Linked DNA regions of Undibacterium parvum. Each later gene encodes a partner of the first gene's protein in a complex. Links are inferred from orthologs where the notes say so. Each region holds a gene or a part of one and is shown in the gene's direction. Other genes may lie near its edges.

Region 1 (5,528 bases):
GCGTACTGCTGGCGGCTGTCATTTCAAGAAATTGCGGCAAGGTCATCATGGGTTTACTCTTTATCTTCTCTTTAGGTTAGCTTGGTACTCGCCTGCTAGTTGCATCGCTAGGCCTGGCGATTTTGCAATTAGCCATTTACAACAGGGCTAAGTTTCGTAGATTATAGTAGGCTCTTAGAAAACACGTTGACCACCACTACATGAGTTTCATAAAAAAAATAATTTCTTTGCTGTTTATTGCGCTAATCGCGCTCGCTACTGCATTTGCCTATTGGGCCTTCCAACCGCTGGTGCAGGCCGACAGCGAGTTCAAATCTATCGACTTCAGCATCAAGGCCGGCAGTGCGGTGCGTAGCGCATCGCGCCAGATGCGCGATAGCGGGGTGCCGATAGAGCCTTTCATGTTTGAAATTTTAGCGCGCGTAAATGGCAAGGCGAATAAATTAAAAGCGGGCACATTTGAGTTCGAAATTAGCGATACACCTATGATTTTGCTGGTGAAAATTGTCAATGGTGAATTTTCCCATGCCAGTCTTGCGATTATCGAGGGCTGGAGTTTTCAGCAAATGCGCAATGCCATCGATGCGCATCCAGGAATTAAACATGACAGCCTCAGTCTTAGCGGTAAAGAGTTAATCAAAAAAATCAATCCTGATTATCAATCGCCCGAAGGCCTATTTTTCCCTGACACCTATTTGTTTGCCAAAGGGAGTAGTGACTTACTCATTTATCAGCAAGCCCACCAGTCTATGTTGAAGCATCTCGATGATGCCTGGCAAGCCAAGGCCGCCAATCTGCCGTATAAAACAGCCTATGAAGCACTGATCATGGCGTCCATTATCGAGAAGGAAACCGGCCGTTCTTCCGAGCGTAGTTTGATTGCCTCTGTGTTTATTAATCGACTCAAGATCGGTATGTTGTTGCAAACCGACCCCACTGTGATCTACGGCATGGGAGAGAGTTACAAGGGGAAAATCAGGAAAGTCGATTTATTGACCGATACGCCTTACAACACCTATACCCGCGCTGGCTTGCCGCCCACGCCTATCGCTTTACCTGGGATAGCCTCCTTGTCGGCGGCCCTGAATCCAGAAAAAAGTGCGGCCTTGTATTTTGTCGCGAGAGGCGATGGCACTAGCCAATTTTCTGACAATTTAACCGAGCATAATCGCGCTGTGAATAAATATCAGCGTTAAAAAATCCTGCTGAGAGTAATCATGAAGCCGCGCAGATTGCTTAAGTAATTTAGTAGCGGTGTTTGTCTGATATCAAGGATAATACGCATCATTCATTTTAGAGTTTCTAGCTAGACCTATGCAAAAAGCAGGTAAATTTATTACATTCGAGGGCATTGATGGTGCTGGTAAGTCTACTCACATCGCCTATGTGGCGCAAGCTTTGCAGCAACGTGGCATCACCGTCATTAGCAGTCGGGAACCGGGCGGTACGCCGCTGGGAGAGTCTTTGCGGCAAATTCTCTTGCAAGAAAAAATGCACTTGGAGACTGAGGCCTTATTGATGTTTGCAGTGCGCAGAGAGCATATCGCGCAAGTGATAGAGCCTGCGTTGCAACGCGGCGATTGGGTGATTTCGGATCGCTTCAGCGATGCCAGTTTTGCTTATCAGGGCGGCGGACGTAAATTGCCATTGGCAAAACTTGAAGCCCTGGAACAATGGGTCCATCCACATCTACAACCAGATCTGACCTTGTTGTTTGATGTGCCCTTAGCGGTCGCGCGCGAACGTCTGGATGCTACCCGCACTCTGGATAAATTTGAGCAGGAGCAGACTGATTTTTTTGCGGGTACGCGCGCCGAGTATTTGCGCAGGGCGGCGCAATTCCCGCAACGCTTCCGCATTATCGATTCGAGTCGAGCTATTCCTGAAATCCGCAAAGATCTGGATGGATTGATCGCTGAGTTGTTGGTCGGCGAGCAAGATGAGTAGTTCACTTTTTTCCTGGCATCAGTCGGCCTGGACGCAATTGCAGTCGCTGCGAGAGCGCATGCCGCATGCCATTTTGTTGCATGGTGCTGAAGGTACGGGAAAAACACTTTTCGCCGAACAATTTGCGCAATCGCTGTTGTGCGAGACGCCTAAGCCGGATGGGCGCGCATGCATGGAGTGCGCCTCGTGTGGCTGGTTTTCTCAATATAGTCACCCTGACTATCGACGCGTGCGACCTGAACTGCTCGACGAGGAAGAGGGCGCGGCCAGTGAAGCCGATGCTTCCGAATCGGATAAAAAAACCGCCAAGGCAAGCAAGGCGCCATCCAAGGAAATCGTCATCAATCAAGTGCGTGCCTTGGCTGATTTTATGAATATTTCTACCCACAGACAAGGGCGACGGGTTGTGCTGCTGTACCCTGCGGAAGCTTTGAACGTACCGGCGGCGAATGCCTTACTTAAATCACTGGAAGAGCCAAATGCCAACACCGTGTTTGTTTTGGTTTCAAATAGTTTAGATAGGCTATTGCCGACTATCTTATCTCGCTGCCACAAATTTCCGCTAGGGATGCCATCACGTGAGCAATCCCTTGCGTGGTTGGCAACGCAAAAACTCAGTGATGCGGATATGTGGTTGGCGCAGCAAGGTGGCGCCCCGCTGGCGGCGCTAGCGATGGGGCAGTCGGATGTGCGTACCGATTTAGACGAGTTTTTGCGTCAATTAAGTAAGCCTAGCGTCGAAGCAAGCTTGAAAATCGCGGAGAAAATGCAAAAAATGGATGTCCCGACCACGGTGTCTTGGTTGCAACGTTGGCTGTACGATATTTTTTCTTATAAACAAAGTAGCATAATCCGGTATTATCCAAGGTATCACAAAGAATTAGCAGCGCTGGCTATGCGCGTAGATGTTCATGCCTTGTTGGCTGTAGTGGCGTCCGTGAGAGAACGACAGGCGATTGCCAGTCACCCTTTATCTGCTAAATTATTTATAGAAGATATGTTGTTGGATTATTCTGCACTTTTCCGTTGAGAGCGTTTTATGGCTGAACTACCTGCTAATTTGAATGTGTCTGCTCCTGCGCGTCCCTCTGTTTTGTCATTGGCAATCAAGGAAAAGGCAGCCTTATATTCGGCGTACATGCCATTTTTAAAAAATGGGGGCATTTTTGTACCCACGAACAAATCTTATCGCCTCGGCGAAGAGATTTATCTGATTTTGACTTTGCTCGATGATCCGAGTAAATATCCGATTGCCGGTAAAGTGTCTTGGATTACACCTGCCGGCGCCGGTAACAATAAATCTCAAGGGATAGGTGTGCATTTTCCAGATGACGAAAGCGGTACTCGTATCAAGTTACGCGTTGAGGAATTGCTCGGCGCGGCGATACGCTCATCACGCGCCACGCACACTTTATAAATATGTCTTCGACCCAACTGTCACACAGAATCGCCGCGCTGGAGGATTTACCTGAAATCGTCGCGATCTATAATTCTACGATTGCATCAAGAAAGGTAACTGCCGATACCGAACCTATCAGTGTAGATTCTCGTTTGCCTTGGTTTTATGCACACTCACCCGATAAGCGTCCTTTGTGGGTGGTCGATGGTGAGGCGGGAATCATCGGTTGGCTGTCATTTTCTGATTTTTATGGTCGGCCTGCTTACGCTGGCACCGCAGAGCTCTCGATTTATTTGCATGAAGACGCCAGAGGCCGCGGTATCGGTCGTTATTTTCTGCAGGCCGCCATAGAGCACGCACCTCAAATTGCTGTACATACTTTACTGGGTTTTATTTTCGGTCACAACACGCCTAGTATGAATTTGTTTGCATCATTTAATTTTCAAATTTGGGCGAATATGCCACGCGTCGCGACCCTCGATGGCATTGAGCGCGACCTGATTATCTTCGGTAAGCGTATAGACTGAGTGTAATTACTAGCCAAAGAGAGTAAAATCCCGCATCTCTTCACTTGGCTATATTCAAATATTTTGGGATATAGCGGTCATTTTCATAGGAATTCCCATTATGCTGAGTTATCGCCACGGCTTCCACGCTGGCAATCACGCCGACGTCCTTAAGCATTTCATTACCATACAGTTGCTCAATTACCTCGGGCAAAAAGAGGCTGCTTACACTTATATCGATACCCATTCGGGCGCCGGTCTTTACTCCCTCGATGCTGGATATGCGAGTAAAAATGCAGAGTACGAAACTGGCATCGCCCCACTGTGGGATCGCACCGATCTGCCGCCCGCCTTGGCGGAGTATGTGGCCTTAGTAAAAGACTTGAATCCTAGTGGCAAAATGCGCTATTACCCAGGCTCTCCTTATTGCGCCGATAAAATTATGCGCGAACAGGATAGGCTGCGTTTATTTGAGTTACATCCTAGTGAAATCAAAATACTGAGCGAAAATTTCCGCAAGCTCGATGCGCATGCTGCCGCGCAAGGACATAGGCCAACTACGCGCGGTAAGCGTGTAATTATCGCAGCGGGTGACGGGTTCGAAGGATTGAAGGCTTTGTTGCCGCCACCATCGCGTCGCGGCCTTGTCTTAATTGATCCACCGTATGAAGTGAAGGATGACTATCGCCGCGTCAAGGAAACTGTACAAGACGCATTGCTGCGGTTTCCTACGGGTATGTATGCAGTTTGGTATCCAATTCTCCAAAGGATGGAGTCCAAGCAGTTACCAGAGCGACTTAAGCGCATTCCGGCCAATGGCTGGCTAAATGTCAGTCTTTCTATTGGTGGATCTACTCCTGATGGTTTTGGCTTGCATAGTAGTGGCATGTTTATTTTAAATCCCCCTTGGACACTGGAAGCTACCTTAAGAGAGGTCATGCCATATTTAGTTAGTGTGCTCGGCAGGGATGTTACTGCCACTTTTAATATCGAGTCGGGCGAGACGCAAACTATAGGTAAGGGGCGCGGCAAGCCAGCTGTTGCTCCTAGAGTTCCTGTGGTGAGAAATAGAACAAGATAAGGGATTGCAATCTAATTTTTAAATAAGCTTGCCAATCCTAGTCAAGCTTTGCTATAGTGCTCCTCCCGCTGAAGAGCGGGGCGAAATGAAGAAAGTAAGGCTAACGAATTAACCTTAGGTTTGAATGAAGATGTAAATCAAATTCAAGCGCTCGTAAAACAAGGGGTTGACGAGTTCAAGTAAATGCCGCATAATCTCATCTCTCTGCTGCTTACAAACAAAACGCTTTGTAGCAATCTGGCAGAAACGCTTTGCAGTCGGTGAGAATCGATAGTGACGCGCCAAAAAACAGAAGACAGATCTTTAACAATTAACAGTCAATAAATGTGGGCACTTGATAAAGAGCGCGGCTAATTACTTCGGTAGTTAGTTCAACTTAAAAAATATCAAATGTTCGCAAAAGTAATAAATAGGATGCTTGAGAACGCAAGTTCAAAAGTAGCCTGTCAGTTATTTGAGTGAGCGACACCGTTCGCAAGAACGGAGTTCAGAAATGAACACAAAACAGAGATTAAACTGAAGAGTTTGATCCTGGCTCAGATTGAACGCTGGCGGCATGCCTTACACATGCAAGTCGAACGGTAACGCGGAGCAA
Region 2 (5,552 bases), 600 kb from region 1 along the record:
ACGAGCAGGTGATCGATGGTCGCGGCTGGCGCTCCGGTGCTTTAGTTGAGAAACGCGAGATTCCTGGCTATTACTTCGGCATTACCCAATATGCCGATGAATTGCTTGATAGCATAGACGATCTGGATGGCTGGCCCGATCAAGTGCGCACCATGCAGCGTAACTGGATAGGTAAGAGCGAAGGGGTACGCTTTGCTTTCCCGCATCAGATTACAGATGCTTCCGGCACGCTGCTGCAAGACGGCAAGATGTATGTGTTCACAACGCGCCCAGACACCATTATGGGCGTGACTTTTTGCGCAGTGGCAGCTGAGCATCCGATTGCGACAGTCGCTGCACAAAATAATCCAGCGTTGGCGGCTTTCATCGAAGTCTGCAAAGCCGGCGGCACTACCGAAGCAGAGATGGCAACCAAGGAAAAGGAAGGCATGCCTACCGGCTTGTTCGTCATTCATCCGCTCACTGGTGAGCAGGTCGAGGTGTGGGTCGGCAATTACGTCTTGATGACATATGGCGATGGCGCAGTAATGGGTGTGCCGGCGCATGATGAGCGCGATTTTGCGTTTGCTAAAAAATATCAGATCGCCATCAAACAAGTGGTCGCAGTTGAAGGCGAAGCTTTCACTACAGATGCCTGGGCTGATTCCTATGGCGACAAACAGCGCGGTGTTACGGTTAATTCTGGTAAATATGATGGTCTCGCATACAAAGCTGCAGTCGATGCGGTGGCCGCCGATCTGGCAGAAAAGCAAATCGGTGAAAAGAAAACTACCTGGCGTCTGCGTGACTGGGGTATTTCCCGCCAGCGTTACTGGGGCACGCCTATCCCTATTATTCATTGTGAATCTTGCGGTGATGTGCCAGTGCCTTACGCTGACTTGCCGGTCGTTTTGCCGACCGAATGTATTCCTGATGGATCTGGTAATCCATTAAAAACCCATGCAGCATTTTTGAATGTGCCATGTCCAAAATGTGGCAAACCAGCGCAACGCGAAACCGACACCATGGATACGTTTGTCGATTCCAGCTGGTATTTTATGCGCTATACCTGCCCGGACGCGGTGACTATGGTCGATGAACGCAACGACTATTGGATGGGTGATGCCGGTATGGATCAGTACATCGGTGGCGTTGAGCATGCGGTCTTGCATTTGTTGTATGCGCGTTTCTGGACTAAGGCTATGCGCGACATGGGTCTGGTGAAAATCTCCGAGCCGTTCAAGAACTTATTCACGCAAGGGATGCTGCTGAACGAATCTTATTATCGTGAAGAAGCTAGCGGCAAGAAGATCTGGTTCTACCCGAATGAAATCGAAGTGCAGTACGACGAGAAAAGTCGTCCGGTTGCCGCCATCCTGAAAAGCGATGGTCAGCCTGTGCAAATGGGCGGCATAGAGAAGATGTCGAAGTCCAAGAACAATGTAGTCGAACCGAAGGATATTATCGAGCAATTCGGCGCTGATACGGCACGTTTGTTTACCATGTTTGCCGGCCCTCCGGATCAAAGTGCAGCTTGGAATAATAGTGGGGTAGAAGGTGCTGCGCGTTACCTGCGTCGCCTGTGGGCAACTGCTTTGAAATTGTCGGCAACGGTTGCCAGCGGTGCTGGCGCTAGTATCGCGCCCGATACCTATGCCGCGGACGTCAAGAGCCTGCGCCGCGAAGTGCATCTGACTTTAAAACAGATCGATGCCGATTACGAGCGTTTGCAATACAATACGGTCGTTTCCGGCGCGATGAAGTTACTCAACGCAATAGAGGCCTTCAAGCCTGAAGGTGAAGGGCATGCGGCAGTGCTGCGTGAGTCCTTCAGTATCCTGTTGCGTGCACTGTATCCGGTGTGTCCGCATATCACGCATGCGCTCTGGGTCGAGCTAGCTCTGGCGGCAGAATTTGGCGAAATCATTGATGCGCCATGGCCGCAAGTCGATGAGGCGGCTTTGGTTCAGAATGAAATAGAGCTGATGATACAAGTCAATGGCAAGTTGCGCGGTAGCGTCAAGGTCGCCAAAGATGCAGACAAGGGGACGATAGAGGCAGCTGCGCTGGCGGTTGAAAGCGTACAGAAATTCCTCGATGGTCCACCGAAAAAGGTGATCATCGTGCCAGGCAAACTAGTCAATATCGTCGCCTGATGAAAAGCCTGACTTCTCCTATGCGCAAATGGCTGAGTGCGCTCAGCATCATCGTCATGATGCTGAGCGTGTCCGCTTGCGGCTTCGCCTTGCGCGGCGCCGTGGTGTTCCCCTTCACTAGTATTTTTGTGGATATGCCGCTCAGCTCACCGCTAGGCGCGGAATTGAAAAGAAATATTCGTTCCAGTGGCCAGACCACGATAGCGGCAGACGCCAAAAGTGCCGATGTGGCGCTGCAAGTGCTGGCCGAAACTCGGGAAAAAGCCATACTTTCCTACAATAGTCAGGGACGCGCGCGCGAATATAAGCTGATCTATAATTTTCGCTTTCGAGTGGTCGATACCTCTGGCAAGGAAGTCTTAGTGCCGACCGTGATCAGTTTAAAACGTACTATTAGTTTTAATGAATCCCAGGTGTTGGCGAAAGAATCCGAAGAGGCTTTATTGTATCGCGACATGCAGAGTGACTTGGTGCAGCAAATTATGCGCCGGCTCGCCGTGCTGAAAATGGAATAACAGCATGCAATTGCGCTTTGATGCGGTTGACGCTCATCTCTCTAAAGGTCTGTCTGCCTTGTATGTTATCACCAGTGATGAGCATTTGCTGGCCTTGGAAACTGCCGATAAAATTCGAAAGGTTGCCAAGACTCAGGGATTTTTTGAGCGAGACATCTTAAGCGTAGAGCGTAGTTTTAAATGGGGGGCCTTGCTGGCGGCGAATCAGTCGCAATCGCTGTTTGGCGATAAAAAATTGATAGACTTGCGCATTCCTACTGGCAAACCAGGTAAAGATGGTGGCGCCGCGATACAGGAATATATCTCCAAACTTTCTCCCGATAATCTGACTCTGATCACCCTGCCTAAGCTCGATTGGGCCACCCAAAAGGCGGCGTGGGTGACCAGTTTGCAGCAAGCTGCCGTGTATATCGACATCCCTCTGGTGGAGCGGGCGCAATTGCCAGGCTGGATCTCGCAGCGCCTGTCAGCCCAAGGGCAGAGTGCCGATAGGCAAAGCCTCGATTTCATCGCCGATAGAGTCGAGGGTAATCTGCTTGCCGCGCATCAGGAAATCCAAAAACTAGGTCTGTTGCAGGCACCGGGTAAGCTCAGTTTCGAAGTGATCCACGATGCCGTGCTCAATGTGGCGCGCTACGATGTGTTTAAACTTAATGAGGCAATGCTGATCGGTGATGTGGCACGTCTGGTGCGCATGCTGGAAGGCTTGAAGGGCGAGGGCGAGGCGCTGCCGCTGGTGCTATGGGCAGTGGCTGAAGAGCTGCGTACCTTACTTAAACTGAAGGCCGGAATGGCACAGGGGCGACCTTTAGGTGTGATGCTGAAAGAATTCAGGATCTGGGGCCCACGCGAAAAATTGATGGAGCCCGCTTTACGGCGCGTTAGCCTGGCCAGCTTGCAGGCTGCACTGCAAGAGGCGGCGCAAGTCGATAAAATGGTCAAGGGTTTGCGCGCCAAGGCCTTCGCTGGCGATGCCTGGGATGCCTTACTGCAATTGGGTCTGCGGGTAGCGCGCAGCGCTCCGGGATCTGCCTGAAGCTAGCTCCGCTCGCCCCTTCTATTTTGAGAAAATAGGGGAGTATAGGCAAAAACAGCATGGGTTGCCGGCATCCTGATTGCGCGATTAAAATATACAGGGTGGAGTATATTGATGGCGCAAGGATCTATCTGGCATCCCCTGTTAGACCAGACACAAATAAGATTGAAAGCCGAGATGGATATCAAGATAGACATTAAGCACTACATGAACGAGCTAGGCATGCGCGCCCGCAAGGCCTCTAGTGCCATGGCGAAAGCCGACAGCGCCACCAAAAATCTAGCGCTGCAACTGATCGCCGCGGCGATACGGCGCGAAGCGCCCGCCTTGCGCGCCGCCAATGAGCTTGATCTGGCAGCCGCCAAAGCGGGCGGTATGGATGCTGCCATGCTTGACCGACTCACTTTGTCCGAGCAGGGCATCGCCAAAATGGCCGAAGGTCTGGAGCAAATCGTTAGTCTGGCCGATCCCATCGGTGAGATTTCGAATATGAAGTATCGGCCTAGTGGCATACAGGTCGGCCAGATGCGGGTACCGCTGGGCGTGATCGGCATTATTTACGAAGCCCGTCCAAACGTCACGGTGGATGCCGCCGGTCTGTGTATCAAGAGCGGCAATGCAACGATACTGCGCGGTGGTTCCGAGGCGATGCACTGCAACCAGGCGCTGGCAACGCTGGTCAAAGAAGGCTTGGCTGGCGCTGGTTTGCCAGCCGATGCGGTGCAAGTCGTCGCTACTACTGATAGAGCGGCCGTCGGTGAGTTAATCACTATGTCGCAGTATGTTGACGTGATCGTGCCGCGTGGCGGCAAAGGTCTGATCGAGCGCCTGATGCGCGAAGCCACGGTACCTATGATCAAGCATCTCGATGGCATTTGCCATGTGTATATCGACGGTAAAGCCGATCTGCAAAAAGCGATCGCGATTGCCTTTAATGCTAAATGTCACCGCTATGGCACCTGCAATACCATGGAAACTTTGTTAGTGGCGCACAGCATCGCGCCGCTAGTGTTACCCGCCTTGGCCGAACTGTACGCTGGCAAGCAAGTGGAGTTGCGTTGCGATGTCGCTGCAGCGCAGATCTTGGCTGGATATCCGTATCTGGCCAGCGCCACCGAAGCTGACTGGAGCACCGAATATCTGGCGCCTATCCTGGCGGTTAAGGTGGTGGCAGATATGGATGAGGCGATTACGCATATCAATACCTATTCGTCTAAGCATACCGAGTCTATCGTTACCGAGGATTACAGCCTGGCGATGCGCTTCTTGCGTGAGGTTGATTCTGCCTCTGTGATGGTGAATGCTTCGACCCGCTTTGCCGATGGCTTTGAATATGGCCTGGGTGCCGAAATCGGAATTTCCAACGACAAGCTACATGCGCGCGGACCGGTCGGACTGGAAGGTTTGACATCATTAAAATACGTGGTGTTTGGCCACGGTGAAGTGCGTGAGTAAGCACGTGAATAAGTGCCATGCAAACGATGTGCTGCCTTGCAAGCCCACACCCTTACGCAGGCACGGGGCATGCCCCGTGTAGTCCCCACTTCACCATGGTGAAGTACGCGAATAATTAATTAGGAAAAAACTCATGCTCTGGATCAAAGCTCTACACATCGTCTTTATCGCCTCCTGGTTCGCTGGCTTATTTTATCTGCCCAGAATTTTTGTCAACCTGGCGCAGGAAGTTGAAGCCAATGCCTCCGAACGCTTGCTGCTGATGGCGCGCAAACTGTATCGCTTTATGACGATCTTGGCGGTTCCAGCACTGGGCCTGGGTATCTGGCTGTGGATGGGCTATGGCATAGGGCGCGGCCCCGGCAATGGCTGGATGCACGCCAAGTTAGCCATCGTCTTGCTGCTGATAGG
Region 3 (5,586 bases), 3.7 Mb from region 1 along the record:
CCCTCTCCCGCCAGCGGGCGAGGGAGTTCTCATCGTTGGCGGAACAGTTACCTGGCTTTTAATATAGAAAATAGAAATCAATAGTATGGAAAGTGCAGACACCAAATATTTTGAAATTAGCCCAGGCATTGCGATACACCTCAGTGAAATCGCTTTTAATGCGATACGGGCGCAGGGTCCAGGTGGGCAAAACGTGAATAAGGTCTCATGCGCGATTCATCTGCGTTTCGATATCGCCGCTTCTTCCTTGCCGCTGGAGTATCAACAGCGTTTGCTGGCTTGTTCGGACCAGCGTATTAGCAATGCCGGGGTGTTGGTGATCAAGGCTCAGAGTTCGCGCAGTCTGGAGAAAAACAAGGCCGAAGCTTTGCAGCGTCTGCGCGAGATTATCTTGCAAGCGAGCTTCGTCCCTGTGCTGCGTAAAGCCACTAAGCCGACCCGCGGTTCGCAGTTGCGCCGACTAGAAAGCAAGCTCAAACGTGGCGTCCACAAGGCCATGCGTGGACGAGTCAATGAGCACTAATGCAATCGCACATACGCCCCAGTCTTGTAGTATCCGACTGGAGCTATTGAAGTACGGCCATAGTCTTTAGACCCAGCGACAGCAATTTTTCCTAAGCCCTAATTGAGTAGTTTTGCCTAGAGTTGGAGAGAATATTTAGCGCTGGCTGCGTCATAAATTGATGCATATCAATAGCTAATTGGCTTGATTGTGGATCATGAACGAAACTTAAGCTAACTTAACTTAACTTAACTTAACTTAACACAAGGCAGTTGGCTAAATTACCGGCTATCCAATTCGCAAACGGCAAGGATGATGATGAAAAAAAAGCCCTATGCCCAGTCGCTCAGTGCTGGCGGCATTTACCCTAAGACCCAGCAATTTTTTGCCTGGCTGACGCGCCCCGTCCTGTTGCTTGCGCTGCTGCTGAGTATACCGGCTTTCTATTTACTGCTTGATGGTGAAAAAGACGCTAGCCGTTTGGCCGGGCATGTGTTGTATGCCAGTGCTGCCGTCTTGATCTTGCTAGACACGGTGTGGCAGTGGTTGCAGCATAGGAAGCAGCAGCGCCGCAGCGGTAAGCTGATGCTCGATGTCGCGATTATTCTCGGCTGCGCCCTGAGCGCCTTGCCCTCGCATTTTCAGTGGGGAATTATGGAGTGGATGCTGCGACTAGCTTTGTGCACGCTGATCCTGGTGCGCATTGCTACCCTGGTGTTGCGCCACATGAAACCGAGTTATTTGATTAAGCTGATCTTGCTGGCGCTGCTGATGTTGACTAGTGCCGGGGCTGGCTTCTACTGGTTGGAACCAACTGTCCTTAATTACGCCGACGGTGTCTGGTTAGCTTTCTCTACGGTGGCAACCGTAGGCTATGGCGACTTTGTGCCATCCACGCCAGCCTCAAAAATATTTGCCGTTTTTATTGTCTTGCTGGGCTACGCCATGTTCTCCATCGTGACGGCGAATATTGCCGCGCTGTTTGTCGGTGAAGAGGAAGCCAAGTTTGAGCGTGAATTGCATGGCGATATCCGCGCCCTCCATCAGGAAGTTGCCGCACTGAGGCGCGAACTGCGCGCCCAGGAAGCTCAGATTAAGACCGCAATGCAGACCAAATCCTCAATGGGCGATGACGCTTGAGCACGCATCTCAATTTATCGGGGTGTGTATTTTTGCGCGACAGATAAGGTAAAATTGCGGGATGTCATATCAAGTCCTCGCCCGCAAATACCGTCCCAAGAGCTTTGAAACGCTCGTGGGGCAAGAGCACGTGGTTCGTGCCTTATCCCACGCTCTGGAGCAGCAGCGGCTGCATCACGCCTATCTGTTCACAGGAACACGCGGGGTCGGCAAGACCACGCTGTCGCGCATTCTGGCCAAGGCTTTCAATTGCGAAACCGGCATTACGGCCCACCCTTGCGGTGTGTGCGGCGCCTGTACTGCGATTGATGCCGGGCGCTTCGTCGATTACATAGAGATGGATGCGGCCTCGAATCGCGGTGTCGATGAGATGGCGTCCTTGTTGGAACAAGCGATCTACGCCCCCTCGAATGCACGCTTTAAAGTGTATATGATCGATGAGGTTCATATGCTGACCAACCATGCCTTCAACTCGATGTTGAAGACACTGGAAGAGCCGCCCGAGCATGTGAAATTTATTCTGGCCACCACCGATCCGCAGAAAATCCCGGTCACGGTCTTGTCGCGCTGTTTGCAATTTAATCTCAAGCAGATGCCGCCCGGCCACATCGTTAGCCATCTGGATAATATCCTCGGTCAAGAACACATAGAATTTGAAGTGCCCGCCTTGCGTCTGCTGGCGCAGGGCGCGCATGGCTCTATGCGCGATGCCTTGTCGCTGACCGATCAGGCGATCGCCTACGCGGCCGGCAAGGTCACGCTGGACGCAGTGCAAAGCATGCTGGGCTCACTCGATCAATCGTATTTGCTACGCTTGCTCGATGCCCTGGCGCTGCAAGACGGCAAAGGCTTATTAGCGGTCGCCGACGAAATGGCGGCGCGCAGTCTGTCGTATAAGGCTGCCTTGCAAGATTTGGGTACTTTGCTGCACCAGATCGCGATTGCACAAATGGTGCCAGCGGCGATAGCCGAAGATCTGCCCGAACGTGCCGAGCTGATGCGTCTGGCGCAGCTGTTCGGTAAGGAAGAAATTCAACTGTATTATCAAATTGCGGTGCATGGTCGTAACGAGTTGGGCTTGGCGCCGGATGAATACGCCGGCTTTAGCATGAGCTTGCTGCGTATGCTGGCTTTCCGTCCGGCTGACGGCGCTGGCGATCAAGTGCAATCTGGCAGTGCACCGATGGCGCGTGCTCCGGCCGCCCGGGTTGCCAGTGCGCCGTTGGCGGTGACTCCGGTCAATTCGGTGCGTAGCAGTAGCGCTTTGCCATTGGCTTCGCCTGCGGTACCTGCAACTCCTGCATTTACAGCTCCAATTGCTCCGCACAATGCCGTCAGCGTGATGCCCTTGCCAGTCGCGGTATCAGCGCCAACCTCTACACCCGCATCCACGCCCGCATCCACGCCCGCATCTACAACAGCTCCGGCTGTTGCCGCCGTAGATGCGTCAGTCAAGCCCGCGCTTAGTCCTGCCATGGCAGCATTGGCTGCTGCCCGCGCCGGCAGTAATAAAGCCTTGGGCGGCAGTTCTGGCACACGTGCAGCGGCAGCAGTTGTTGAGCCGGTAGTGCCACCTGTGCTTGCCGTGGCTCCAGTGCCGGCCGCTATTGTGCCGCCAGCCGCCGTAGTCGCCGCACCTGCGGTCGCAGCTATGCCGGTAGTTGCGGCTATCGCTACGCCAGTCGCAGCAGTCTCAGCAGTCCAGGAAATCCAGTTTGAGCCAGCCGGTATGGATGATATGCCTCCGCCTTGGGATGACGATGTGATGTTTTCGTCCTCTCCAGCACCGGCTGCCAGACCATCCGCAAATCCTTCCATCGTGGCGCTGGTTGCGGTTCGTGCCCCTACGCCAGTTCCGGCTAGCACGTCTGTTGCAGCACGCGTAGATACTCCGGTGGTAGCTGTGGTTGTGAATGTGGCTGAGACCGAAGTCCCGCCTGCGATGACTGCCAGAGCGTTGATCGTGGTTCCAGTCACTGAATTGAACTGGGATGGCCATTGGCCGAATTTGGCAGCATCCTTACCGGTGCGCGCCGTTGCTCAGCAACTGGCGCAACAAAGTGAGTTGATTAAGTGCGAGATGAATGGCAATGCCGCGGTATTTCATTTGCGCGTGCCTTTGCCAACCTTATTGTCGTCGGGTAGCGTAGATAAACTAATCGCCGCCTTGTCTGAGCGTTTTGGGCGTGATGTGCGCATAGAGACGCAAATCGGTGCGGTAGAGCAAACCGCCAATGCGCAAGCGGTGGCGGAGCGCGCCGCACGTCAGGTGCAAGCAGAAAAATCGATACGCAGCGATACCTTCGTGCAGACTTTAATGAGAGAATTCGGCGCAACTATTGCCAGCGGCAGCGTTCGACCTATTTAAATTAAATCAGTTAAGTTAGTTAGTTAAATTAGTTTCAGGAGAAAATTATGATGAAGAACCAACTCGCAGGCTTGATGAAGCAAGCGCAAGCAATGCAAGACAATATGAAAAAAGCCCAGGACCAATTGGCTCTGGTTGAAGTTGAAGGACAATCCGGTGCTGGTCTGGTGAAGGTCGTCATGACGTGCAAAAATAACGTCAAACGCGTCACCATCGATCCATCCCTGTTTGGTGACGACAAAGATATGCTGGAAGACTTGGTGGCAGCGGCCTTCAATGATGCGGTACGCAAGGCAGAAGCCACCAGCGCCGAGAAAATGTCGGGACTGACTGCCGGCATGCCTATGCCTCCAGGCTTTAAAATGCCGTTTTAATTCATCTTGGGACTTACGTAAAAACGCCTTGACGTCGTTGTACTCGCCTCACAGTACTAAGGTACTCAAGTAAGTCTTCGGCGGTACGCCTGGCCGGAACAAGTTTGCGTCAGTCCTATATTTTTTGCTGCATGTGGTGCGCTTTCTGTCGATGCACCACAATATCTTTTTTTAAGATCTCCTCGTGAAATCCCTCAGCAGTCTTGAATTACTCAGCGAAGCCTTGCGTCGCTTGCCCGGAGTCGGGCCAAAATCTGCACAGCGTATGGCTTACCATTTGCTGCAGCATGATCGCGAAGGGGCCGCTATGATAGGGCGCGCCATGAACAATGCGGTAGAGAAGATCAAGAACTGCATTTCCTGTAATACCTTCACCGAAAATCAGCAATGCGAGACTTGCCTCGATACTGAGCGCGATGCGAGCAAACTGTGCGTGGTAGAGACGCCTACCGATCAATTGATGATAGAGCAGACCTTGACGTATAAGGGCCTGTACTTTGTTCTGATGGGACGTTTATCACCACTCGATGGGGTAGGGCCTAAAGATATCCATCTGGATAGACTGATTACCCGCGCCACCGATGGCGTGGTGAAAGAAGTCGTGTTGGCGACCAATTTTACCAATGAAGGCGAAGCCACCGCCCACTACATAGGTGAAACTTTAAAAGCGCGCGGCCTGGGCGTAACACGCTTAGCGCGCGGTGTGCCAGTCGGCGGTGAGTTGGAGTATGTCGATGCCGGTACGATCGCACGCGCCATGCTCGATAGGCGCGCAACTTAAATTTTCCAGGCTGCTTCTTTTACCATCTCTAACATCATTAGGAATGCGATTCTGATGACAAATCTGACTGCAAAAAACGCTGGACCCCTAGCCGGGATCAAGGTGCTGGAATTAGGTACCCTGATTGCCGGGCCGTTTTGCTCACGCATGCTGGGCGAATTTGGTGCTGAGGTGATCAAGGTCGAGTCGCCCGATGGCGGTGATCCGCTACGTCAATGGCGGGTCTTGAAAGACGGCACCTCCTTGTGGTGGAGCGTGCAGGCAAGAAATAAAAAATGCATCACTCTGAATATGAAGTCGCCCCAAGGGCAAGCGATCGCGCGCCAACTGGCGCTGGACGCTGACATCATCATCGAGAATTATCGTCCTGGCGTGCTGGAAAAATGGCAGCTAGGCTATGACGATCTGAAGGCGATTAATC
Region 4 (5,443 bases), 1.6 Mb from region 1 along the record:
AATCCATTTGACGCAAATTTAATCAGGCTTGCGCTTTTAATAATTAAGAAATTTCCCTCCAAGCTGTGGATAACTCTGGCTGGCAAGGGTAGAATAGCGGATTAGTGTGTCAGCTTTATTTTGTTCTTTTTGCAATTGTGCCGGATTGATACTTCTACGGTATTTAGCAACATACTGGCAAGTCCAAAAAGTAAGACGAACGAAGTTTTCTGTTCATACGCAAGCATTTTATAACGAGTATTCATGGATAATTTTTGGCAAGCCTGTTCTTCTCAACTAGAGCAGGAGCTCACGCCGCAACAATACAGCGCTTGGATCAAGCCTTTAGCCCCCGTTGATTACGAAAACGGTCGCTTGCGTATTGGCGCGCCGAATCGCTTTAAGTTAGATTGGGTAAAGACGCAATTCGCCAGCCGCATCACAGAATTAGCCGTGCAGTATTGGGACGATACGATAGAAGTGCAGTTTATTATCGACCCGCGCATTAATAAAAAACCTGTGCCTAGCGTACCGGCGTCTAGCAGCATGCCTAGTGCGGCCAATATCGCGCAGCAACACAGCCAGGATGGCGACCGGCCTAGCCACGCCGAAATGCCGCAATACCCGGAGCCAACGCCGCAGCCATCACCACGGCGCGAGCAAAGCCGTATCAACTCGGATTTGACCTTCGATAGCTTCGTCACTGGTAAGGCCAATCAACTGGCGCGTGCCGCTGCGATACAAGTAGCAAATAATCCTGGTGTCTCGTACAACCCGCTGTTCTTATATGGCGGCGTTGGTCTGGGTAAAACGCATTTGATCCACGCCATCGGCAACCAAATTTTGGTGGATAACCCGAACGCTAAAATTCGCTACATCCACGCCGAGCAGTACGTGCGCGACGTCGTTACGGCTTACCAGCGCAAGGGTTTTGATGAGTTCAAACGTTATTACCATTCGCTAGATTTATTGCTGATCGATGATATTCAATTCTTTGGTGGCAAAAGTCGCACCCAAGAAGAATTCTTCTACGCGTTTGAAGCCTTAATCGCCGCCAAGAAACAAATCATCATCACCAGTGATACCTATCCAAAAGAAATCACCGGCATGGATGACCGCTTGATCTCGCGTTTTGATTCTGGCCTGACGGTCGCCATCGAACCGCCAGAGCTCGAAATGCGGGTCGCCATTTTGCTCAAAAAAGCCACCAGCGAAGGCGTGCATTTTTCTGATGACGTGGCCTTCTTCGTGGCCAAGCATTTGCGCTCCAACGTACGCGAACTGGAAGGCGCTTTGCGCAAGATTTTGGCTTACTCGCGCTTCCACGGTAAAGAGATCACGATCGACGTCACCAAAGAAGCGCTGAAGGATTTATTGTCGGTACAAAACCGCCAGATCTCAGTTGAAAATATACAAAAAACTGTGGCAGATTTTTTCCACATCAAAGTGGCGGATATGTACTCCAAACGTCGTCCGGCGAATATCGCCAGACCGCGTCAGATCGCCATGTATCTGGCAAAAGAATTGACACAAAAAAGTTTGCCAGAGATCGGCGAATTATTTGGTGGGCGCGATCACACCACCGTCTTGCATGCGGTACGCAAGATCACAGCAGATCGCGGTAAAAGCCCGGAATGCAATCATGAGCTGCACGTTTTAGAGCAGACTCTGAAGGGCTAAGTTTGAGGTAAGCGCAAGCAGAGATCAGCCTGCTTGCCGCTAGCAATAAGCTCGGCAATATAAGCTCGGCAATACAAGTAATCAAGTAATGAACCATCCTTTATCAACCACAAATTAAGCGAGGATATACAAATGCAATTGGTAAAAACCCACCGAGATACTTTACTCCGACCTTTGCAAATCGTGAGTGGTATTGTCGAGCGTCGGCACACTTTGCCGATTCTGGCCAATATCCTCATACGCAAAGATGGTGAAAAGGTCTCCTTCCTGTCGACTGACATCGAAGTTCAGATCACCACGCATGCCGAAATCGGTTCGGGCGGCGAAGTCACGGCGACCACCGTTGCAGCCCGTAAATTGCTCGATATTTTGCGCGCCTTGCCGGATGATAATGACGTCTCCATCAAGCTAGAAAACAAGAAAATGACCGTGCAATCGGGCAAATCGCGTTTTTCTTTGCAAACCCTGGCGGCTGAAGAATTCCCTACAGTAGCGCAAGCCGAGACTTACAACGCCAGCGTCAGCCTGCCGCAAAAAGCCCTCAAGCACCTGTTTAACATGGTGCATTTCTCGATGGCGCAGCAAGACATCCGTTACTACCTCAATGGCTTATTATTAGTCGTCGATGGCAAGAACGTGATTGCGGTTGCCACCGACGGTCACCGTCTGGCGTATTGCCAGGTAGAAGTCGAGCAAGAGTTTGCGCGTCAAGAAGTCATCATCCCGCGCAAGACGATTATCGAATTGCAGCGCCTGCTAGAAGACAAAGACGAGCCGGTACAACTAGACATCGCCAACAATCAGGTCAAACTGACTTTTGCCGATATCGAGTTAATCTCTAAGCTGGTCGAAGGCAAGTTCCCTGACTTCAACCGCGTCATCCCTAAAGGCTACAAGAACAACTTCACGCTAGGTCGCGAACAACTGCTGCGCTCCTTGCAACGCGTTGCCATCATGACCAGTGATAAGTTTAAAGGCGTGCGTTGCGTGATCACCCCGGGTCTGATGCAAATCTTGTCTACCAATGCCGATCAGGAAGAAGCGGTCGAAGAGATTGAAATCGATTACGGAGGAGACAGCGTCGATATCGGTTTTAACGTCACCTACTTGCTCGATGTATTGAACAATCTCAAGGTCGATCAGATCAACATCGCCCTTGGCGATTCCAACTCATCGGCTTTGCTGACCATCCCAGAAAACACCGACTTCAAATACGTCGTGATGCCAATGCGGATCTAGTAGCAAAGAACAAGAACCCTCTCCCGCGTGCGGCGCAGTTTCCGCAAGTGGGCAGGGGTGAGGGCGGTCGATAAAACCGGGCATCCGAAAATTCCGCGAGCAGATTTCCACAAGAATTCCGTTTCGGATTTTTTAAATAATGCAGTCTATCAGCCACCCTCACCCCAACCCTTTCCCGCACGCGGGAGAGGGAGTAATAAACAACCTTGAACAAGTAACACATTAATTCAGAAGGTAGCCATGTCCGAGAACACCCAAGACAATACTCCAGCATCAGAATCCGCCACATCGGCAGGTTATGGCGCATCCTCCATCCAGATTCTGGAAGGCCTGGAAGCCGTGCGTAAGCGCCCCGGCATGTATATCGGTGATACGTCGGACGGCACCGGTCTGCATCATCTGGTATTTGAAGTGCTGGATAACTCCATCGATGAATCCTTAGCTGGCCACTGTACCGAGATCAACGTCACTATCCACAGCGACAACTCGATCTCGATTACCGATAACGGCCGCGGTATTCCTACCGGCATCAAGTTTGACGACAAGCACGAGCCTAAGCGTAGCGCGGCCGAGATCGTTATGACCGAGCTGCATGCCGGTGGTAAGTTCGATCAAAACTCCTACAAAGTATCGGGCGGTTTGCACGGCGTCGGTGTTTCTTGCGTGAATGGCTTGTCTAAATTACTCAAGCTCACCATCCGCCGCGACGGTAAAAAATACGCCATGGAATTCGTCCGTGGTGTACCGCAAAACCGCGAGATAGAAACCATCAACGGCGTGGTCTGCTCACCGATCAAAGTGATAGGCGACACCGAAAAGCGCGGTACCGAAGTGCATTTCTGGGCCGATGAAGAAATCTTCACACACGTAGAATTCCATTACGAAATCCTGGCCAAGCGTATCCGCGAATTGTCTTTCCTCAACAACGGCGTACGCATCAAACTCAGCGACCATCGCACTGGCAAAGAAGAAATGTTCGCGTTCGAAGGCGGCACCCGCGGCTTCGTTGAATACATCAACAAAACCAAGAGCGTCTTGCACCCGACGATTTTCCAGGCAACTGGCGAGCGCCTGTCCGACCAGGGCACCAACATCAGCGTCGACGTCTCGATGCAATGGAACGACGCCTACAACGAACAAGTTTTATGCTTCACGAATAACATCCCGCAACGCGACGGCGGTAGCCATCTCACCGGCCTGCGCGCAGCGATGACACGCGTCATCAACAAGTACATAGAAGAACACGACTACGCCAAAAAAGCCAAGGTAGAAGTCACCGGCGACGATATGCGCGAAGGTCTGACCTGCGTCTTGTCGGTTAAAGTACCAGAGCCAAAATTTAGCTCGCAAACCAAAGACAAGCTGGTATCAAGCGAGGTACGCGGCCCGGTAGAAGAGATCGTTGCCAAGACCCTGTCCGATTATTTGCAAGAACGCCCGAACGACGCCAAAATCATCTGCGGCAAAATCGTCGAAGCCTCGCGCGCCCGTGAAGCCGCCCGCAAAGCGCGCGAACTGACACGCCGCAAAGGCATCATGGACGGTTTAGGTTTATCTGCCAAACTGGCCGATTGCCAGGAAAAAGACCCGGCCCTGTGCGAACTGTATATCGTCGAGGGTGATTCTGCGGGTGGATCGGCTAAGCAAGGGCGTGACCGTAAGTTCCAGGCGATTCTGCCACTGCGCGGTAAAGTGCTGAACGTAGAAAAAGCCCGTTTCGAAAAAATGTTATCCAGCGAACAGATCACCACCCTGATCGCCACGCTCGGCACCTCGATCGGCCCGGACGAATTTAACGTCGAAAAACTGCGCTACCACCGCATCATCATCATGACCGATGCCGACGTCGATGGTGCCCACATCCGTACCCTGCTGCTGACCCTGTTCTACCGCCAGATGCCGCAACTGGTAGAGCGCGGCCACATCTACATCGCCCAACCGCCACTGTATAAAGTCAAGGCTGGCCGCGACGAGCGCTACCTTAAAGATGATGCCGAAGAAGCCAGCTACATGATGACCGTGGCCTTAACCGGTGCCGCCCTGACCCCAAGCACAGGCGCAGAGCCTATCACCGGCGAGCCGCTGGCAGAATTGGTACGCCAATACAATCTGGCCAACGCCGTCATGATGCGCCTCACCCGCGTGATCGACCGCGCTGCCCTCACCGCCATCATGACTGGCGTGACGCTGCAACTCGATACGGCAGAGAACGCCGCCATCTCGGCCCAGGCACTGACAGACACCATCAACGACACCGCGGTAAAAGCCATCGTACGCACCGATGACGTCACCGGCACCTTCAGCCTGCGCATAGAACGCATGTTCCACGGTAACGTCAAAGTGAGCAGCATCGACTACGACTTTAGCGAGAGCGCCGACTACCGCGTACTGGCCAACGCCGCCCTGACCTTTAAAGGCCTGTTAGGCGAAGGTGCCTTCATACGCCGTGGCGAAGGTGAGCGCGCCAAAGAAAGCGCCGTAGCCGACTTCCACCACGCCATGCTATGGCTGCGCGACGAAGCCGAACGCGGCGTCAGCAAGCAAC

The links.
Region 2: the proteins of EJN92_RS17420 (region 1) and holA are in contact, whole or in part, in a cryo-EM structure (PDB 8GIZ), measured with the Escherichia coli proteins. The link is inferred for Undibacterium parvum from one-to-one orthologs.
Region 3: the proteins of EJN92_RS17420 (region 1) and EJN92_RS01435 are in contact, whole or in part, in a cryo-EM structure (PDB 8GIZ), measured with the Escherichia coli proteins. The link is inferred for Undibacterium parvum from one-to-one orthologs.
Region 4: the proteins of EJN92_RS17420 (region 1) and dnaN are in contact, whole or in part, in a cryo-EM structure (PDB 8GIZ), measured with the Escherichia coli proteins. The link is inferred for Undibacterium parvum from one-to-one orthologs.

What each region holds. Positions count from the first base shown.
Region 1 is NZ_CP034464.1:3,982,353-3,987,880, forward strand. Bases 1,023-3,958 are described here. They hold EJN92_RS17420 (DNA polymerase III subunit delta'), read left to right. Parts: upstream 1,023-1,939; coding sequence 1,940-2,977; downstream 2,978-3,958. Other genes in these bases: mltG (endolytic transglycosylase MltG), read left to right, coding at 1,023-1,196; tmk (dTMP kinase), read left to right, coding at 1,315-1,947; EJN92_RS17425 (PilZ domain-containing protein), read left to right, coding at 2,987-3,364; EJN92_RS17430 (GNAT family N-acetyltransferase), read left to right, coding at 3,367-3,873. In the rest of the region: CAF17-like 4Fe-4S cluster assembly/insertion protein YgfZ, read right to left, coding at 1-49; more of mltG, read left to right, coding at 201-1,022; EJN92_RS17435 (23S rRNA (adenine(2030)-N(6))-methyltransferase RlmJ), read left to right, coding at 3,974-4,933. UniProt on the Escherichia coli protein: Part of the beta sliding clamp loading complex, which hydrolyzes ATP to load the beta clamp onto primed DNA to form the DNA replication pre-initiation complex.
Region 2 is NZ_CP034464.1:3,381,869-3,387,420, forward strand. What follows is about bases 1,711-4,670. They hold holA (DNA polymerase III subunit delta), read left to right. Parts: upstream 1,711-2,654; coding sequence 2,655-3,686; downstream 3,687-4,670. Other genes in these bases: leuS (leucine--tRNA ligase), read left to right, coding at 1,711-2,135; EJN92_RS14790 (LPS-assembly lipoprotein LptE), read left to right, coding at 2,135-2,650; EJN92_RS14800 (glutamate-5-semialdehyde dehydrogenase), read left to right, coding at 3,864-4,670. Also shown: more of leuS, read left to right, coding at 1-1,710; more of EJN92_RS14800, read left to right, coding at 4,671-5,141; EJN92_RS14805 (CopD family protein), read left to right, coding at 5,275-5,552. UniProt on the Escherichia coli protein: Part of the beta sliding clamp loading complex, which hydrolyzes ATP to load the beta clamp onto primed DNA to form the DNA replication pre-initiation complex.
Region 3 is NZ_CP034464.1:320,266-325,851, reverse strand. What follows is about bases 1,363-4,356. They hold EJN92_RS01435 (DNA polymerase III subunit gamma/tau), read left to right. Parts: upstream 1,363-1,703; coding sequence 1,704-4,010; downstream 4,011-4,356. Other genes in these bases: EJN92_RS01430 (YbaB/EbfC family nucleoid-associated protein), read left to right, coding at 4,058-4,356; EJN92_RS21730 (potassium channel family protein), read left to right, coding at 1,363-1,642. In the rest of the region: alternative ribosome rescue aminoacyl-tRNA hydrolase ArfB, read left to right, coding at 86-523; more of EJN92_RS21730, read left to right, coding at 821-1,362; more of EJN92_RS01430, read left to right, coding at 4,357-4,384; recombination mediator RecR, read left to right, coding at 4,569-5,165; EJN92_RS01420 (CaiB/BaiF CoA transferase family protein), read left to right, coding at 5,220-5,586. UniProt on the Escherichia coli protein: Part of the beta sliding clamp loading complex, which hydrolyzes ATP to load the beta clamp onto primed DNA to form the DNA replication pre-initiation complex.
Region 4 is NZ_CP034464.1:2,386,223-2,391,665, reverse strand. What follows is about bases 994-3,844. They hold dnaN (DNA polymerase III subunit beta), read left to right. Parts: upstream 994-1,791; coding sequence 1,792-2,898; downstream 2,899-3,844. Other genes in these bases: gyrB (DNA topoisomerase (ATP-hydrolyzing) subunit B), read left to right, coding at 3,139-3,844; dnaA (chromosomal replication initiator protein DnaA), read left to right, coding at 994-1,659. Also shown: more of dnaA, read left to right, coding at 244-993; more of gyrB, read left to right, coding at 3,845-5,443. UniProt on the Escherichia coli protein: Confers DNA tethering and processivity to DNA polymerases and other proteins. Acts as a clamp, forming a ring around DNA (a reaction catalyzed by the clamp-loading complex) which diffuses in an ATP-independent manner freely and bidirectionally along dsDNA.